DNA from 2 places in the Streptomyces yunnanensis genome. Region 2 is predicted to be linked to the other one. Evidence: riboswitches for the same ligand, from Rfam matches in the RefSeq annotation. Region 2 holds a riboswitch; the other holds the start of a gene.
The links. Region 2 has a riboswitch for cobalamin ahead of MOV08_RS37545 (CoA-acylating methylmalonate-semialdehyde dehydrogenase). Riboswitches for the same ligand answer to the same signal wherever they lie in the genome.
Positions count from the first base shown of each region.

Region 1: it holds a riboswitch for cobalamin, as region 2 does, so the genes downstream of both, MOV08_RS30930 (cobalamin biosynthesis protein) here and MOV08_RS37545 (CoA-acylating methylmalonate-semialdehyde dehydrogenase) in region 2, are expected to answer to the same signal.

Region 1 covers NZ_CP095749.1:7,097,847-7,100,228, forward strand. The annotation lists gene MOV08_RS30925 (cobyric acid synthase) at 1-129, opposite strand, end outside; gene MOV08_RS30930 (cobalamin biosynthesis protein) at 126-1,103, opposite strand; cobalamin riboswitch at 1,234-1,364, opposite strand; gene MOV08_RS30935 (hypothetical protein) at 1,573-2,025, shown strand; gene MOV08_RS30940 (caspase, EACC1-associated type) at 2,031-2,382, shown strand, end outside.
Region 2 covers NZ_CP095749.1:8,563,562-8,565,943, reverse strand. The annotation lists gene MOV08_RS37545 (CoA-acylating methylmalonate-semialdehyde dehydrogenase) at 1-1,226, opposite strand, end outside; cobalamin riboswitch at 1,451-1,624, opposite strand; gene MOV08_RS37540 (CAP domain-containing protein) at 2,178-2,382, shown strand, end outside.

The DNA.
Region 1 (2,382 bases), 1.5 Mb from region 2:
GACGCCCTGCCGGACCAGCCAACGGCAGATGCCGGCGGTCACCACGCTCTTGCCGGCGTCGGACGTCGTCCCGGCCACCAGCAGCCCGCCGCCCACGGCCCCGCCGGCCGCCCTCCTCCGCCCGTTCACCGGGTTCTCCTCCCGTTCCCGCGCAGGCTCCTGCGCCGTACCGTGCCCGCCGCCAGCCGGCCCGCCACCGTGACGCCCAGCGCCAGCAGGCCCACCCGCCGGGACAGGCGCACCGCCCGCTCGATGTCGGGCACCTGGGGCGGCCGTGCGCCGCCGTTGAGCACCGGCCGGTGCTCCACCCGCCCGCCGTACGCCAGGGTGCCGCCCAGGCGGACGCCCAGCGCCCCCGCGAACGACGCCTCCACCGGGCCCGCGTTGGGGCTCGGATGGGCCCCGCCGTCCGCCCGCCAGGCCCGCAGCGCACCGCGCCGGTCCGGGCCCGCCAGGACCGCCAGCGCCGCGGTCAGCCGGGCGCCGGGCCAGCCGGCGACATCGTCGAGACGGGCCGCCGCCCAGCCGAACCGCCGGTAGCGCGGCGACTTGTGACCCACCATCGCGTCCAGGGTGTTCACCGCCCGGAACGCCACCAGGCCGGGCACGCCGCCGAGGGCGCCCCACACCAGGGCGCCCACCACCGCGTCCGAGGTGTTCTCGGCGACCGACTCCACCACCGCACGGGCCATCTGCGGCCCGTCCAGGGACTGCGGATCGCGCCCGCACAGATGCGGCAGCCGTTCCCGCGCCACGTCCAGGTCACCGACGGCCAGCGCACCGCCCACGGCCCGCGCCTCCCGGCCGAGCGAGGTGCCGCCCAGCACGGCCCACACGGCCGCCGCGGTCAGCGCGGTCCGGGCGCCCGGACGGTCCCGCAGGGCGCGCTCCAGCAGTGCGGCGCCGACGGCCGCGCCGCCCGCGCAGACCAGGGTGTGCGCCGTCCCGTGGCCGCGGTGGTCGCGCCACAGCCGGCGTTCGACGGCGCCCGCGGCCCGGCCGAACGCGGCCACCGGATGGCCGCGCCGCGGATCCGCCGCGATCAGGTCGCCGAGGTAGCCGAGGACCGCGCCGCACGCATATCCCGCGTGTTCGCCGCGCATCGGATCAGGCCGCCGTCCGCCCTCGGAGGGACCCGGCGGCAGCGGGCAGGGGAGCTCTCGACGGGCAGCCGGGCATGGCGGTATGTCCTCACTCAGGGTCCGCGCCCTGGCTCGACGTGACGGCGACCAGAGTCTCCTGGCTCCCGGATCGGCGCCGCCCCCGGCCTTCCCGCCCGTACGGAGTACGGGCCGTGGCCCTCGTCGGAGGAGCGCTCCCCGGTGACAGTGGCGGGACCGCGCCGGATTCGCACCGGACTTCCTCTGCTGTCGCCGATTGGCCCCGGCAGTCCACCACGCCCCGCGAAGGCCCGTCAACTCACCCTTGACCTGCGCAGCAGCCCCACCGCCGGACCTGTGGCCAAAGCCACAGGGTGGCCGCCGGCTCACGGACGGTTGCCCCTGGCACGCCTCCCGCGCCACTATCTGGTGCACGGTGGGCGAAGGGGCCCGCCGGGAGGGGGACCGGGGGATGCCGGAGAGCGCCGACCGCCACGAGATCCGCATCAGGGTCACGGGTACCAACAATCCGAGCCAGGACATCGACGACCTCACCGCATGGCTGGAGCGCGAGCCCTGGCTGACGCGGCACCAGCACGACTGGCAGCGCCGGCCCCGCCCCGAGGAGGGCCCCGGCCGCGACGCCGCCGACGGCGCGATGGCGGTCGGCGTCGACGACCTGATCCTGGTCGTCGTCGGGGCGGTCGCCGCCGAGATCACCAAGGGACTGGGCATCGCCTTACGCGAGTGGCTGCGCCGCCGCCGGGAGGCCCGCGAGGAGGGCGAGGAGCCCTCGGTCGCGGTCGGCGCCGGCCCGCAGGTGCACGACCTCGGCGAGGGCCCGCAGCAGCCGGCCGGCCCGGGGTCCGCGCGCCCCCGCACCGGAAGCCGTGCGGACGAGGACGGCAGCACCGGCGAGGACTGACCCGGATGTCCGAGTACGACGCCCGGGGCAAGGTCAACCGCGCCCTGCTGATCTGCGTCCACGACTACGAGACGCTGACCCGCCTGCCCGCCGTCGAGGACAACGCCGAGGCGCTCCGCCACGCCCTGACCCGCCCCGGCACCGACCTGTTCACCGCCGACGAGGTGGTGGTCTGCCGGCCGCACCGGCCCGAGGACCTCAGCACCGCCCTGCGCACCGCCGCCGACGAGGCGCGCGGCCTGCTGCTGGTGTACTTCTCCGGCCACGGCTGGGTCGGCAACGACGGCGCCGACCTCCAGCTGATGGTGGGCGCCTCGGACACCCGCCAGAGCCACACCACCGTCTCCTGGCAGGACA
Region 2 (2,382 bases):
GCCTCCTCGTAGTCGGCGGCCCGGACGACGGACAGCACGGGCCCGAAGATCTCCTCCTGGTAGATCCGCATGTCCGGCGTGACCCGGTCGAAGAGCGACGCTCCGGCGAAGAACCCGCCCTCGTGGCCCGGCAGGACGAAGTCCCGCCCGTCGACGACGAGTTCGGCGCCCTCGGCCACCCCCGCATCGACATGGGAGCGCACCCGGTCCACGGCGTCCCGGCCGACCAGCGGCCCGAAGTCCGCCTCGGGGTCGTCGCTCCGGCCCACCCGCAGTCGCCCGATGCGCTCCGCCAGTCGCGCGACGAGGGCCTCGGCGGTGGCCTCGCCGACGGGGACGGCCACCGAGACCGCCATGCAGCGCTCGCCCGCCGAGCCGTAGCCGGCGCCGATCAGCGCGTCCACGGCCTGGTCGAGGTCGGCGTCCGGCATCACGATCAGGTGGTTCTTGGCGCCGCCGAAGCACTGCGCGCGCTTGCCGTGGGCGGCGGCGGTGGCGTACACGTGGGCGGCGATCGGCGTGGAGCCGACGAAGCCGAGCGCCCCGACCCTGGGGTCCGTCAGCAGGGTGTCGACCGCTTCCTTGCCGCCGTTGACGACGTTCAGCACGCCCGGCGGCAGCCCCGCCGCCAGGAACAGTTCGGCGATCCGCAGCGGGACGGACGGGGCTCGCTCGGAGGGCTTGAGGATGAAGGCGTTCCCGCAGGCCAGGGCCGGAGCCGCCTGCCAGAGCGGAATCATCGCGGGGAAGTTGAAGGGGGTGATGCCGGCGACCACCCCGATCGGGGCGCGCAGCGAGTGAACGTCGATGCCGGTGCCGGCGTTGTCGGTGAACTCGCCCTTCAGCAGGTGCGGGACGCCGGCGGCGAACTCCACGACGTCCAGGCCGCGTTGGATGTCGCCGTGCGCGTCGGCGAGGGTCTTGCCGTGCTCGCCGGAGAGCAGCCGGGCCAACGCGTCCCGCTCGTCCTCGACGAGTTGGAGGAAGCGCAGGAGGACGCGGGCCCGACGCTGCGGGTTCCACTCCCCCCAGGCGCGTTGCGCCTCGGTCGCGTCGGCGATGGCGGCCTCGGTCTCACCGCGGGTGGCGAGCGGCACCCGGGCCTGGACCCGGCCGGTGTTGGGGTCGTACACGTCGCCGTAGGACCCCGAGGTTCCCGGGGTGTGTGTGCCGCCCACGAAGTGGGTGATGTCGCGGACGGGCTCATGGGTTCGTTCACGGACCATGGATGCCTGCTCTCGTCAGGTGGGATCCAGGGGATGGCGCGCCGGACCGGGGCAGGCCCGCGGGTTGCGGGGCGTGCCGTCAGTCGGTCGCGCGGGATCGCGTATGGCGCAAGGGTCGTCAGGTGGCGGGGGCCGCGGGGGCCGTCCGCGATGCCTGCCCGACGAGATCGCCAGGGCCGTGGATGCACACCGGTGCCATGCGTGTCTTCTCCATCCTCGTGGACAACACGGAACATCCCGCGGCCGGTATCCTGACTCCCGGATCAGCGCGCGCCGCCCGCCTTCCCGACGTCTGACACGTCAGTGGCGTCTCGCTCGACGGCGTACTCCCCGGTCACAGTGGCGGGACCGTGCCGGATTCACACCGGCTTCCCTGCACCGCGGGCCTTCGCCCTCGAATATATAGTTGGACGTCCTAGTAAATCCAGCCCTGCCGGCCGTCATCCCTTCCGCGCGCCACAGGCACCACCGGACGACGCCACGCCGGACAGTCCGCGACACGCAGGCGCGACGCGCCCCGAACCCCGCTCGCCCCCGCTCCACCCCCGCCCGTGACATCCGTCATAGGGGCCTGCGTCACGAACTACGGCGCATAGTAGTGCCCGTCGCGGCGACAAATTGGGCTTTGTCCGCCTTGATCTGGCGATGACGTGCACATCGGGCGACGCCCTCCGGCCCCCCTGATCCTTTCGCCCACTCACCGGCGCCCCACGGGCCCCTGACGGCACGCCAGGCACGAAGGGAGTCACCGGGGAGCCGGGCAGCACGACCATCCGCCCATGACAAGCCGGTACGGGAGCTACTACCACGGGTAGGAGAAAGCCCCATTGCCCCGGATATGCGGCGCTTCTCAGAATGACGGCCGGCGCGGCACCCGCCCCACCCAGGCACCGAGAACGGGGCGGACCCGACCGTCCGACGGCGAACCGCAACGAACGAGCGAGGTCACGCATGAGCAAGCACCGCAGGACGCGGAACTACCGGCGGATAACGGTCGCCGCCCTCGCCGTGGCCGCCGTGGGCGTCCCCTCCGTCGCCATGGCCTGCCGCGGCGAACAGCCCTACGAGGCCAGGCACTTGCACCACCACCGGACGGGCACCGCGTCGGCGGCACCCGCCGCGGCCCCGAAGGCCGCCGCCTCCGCCGCGCCGACCT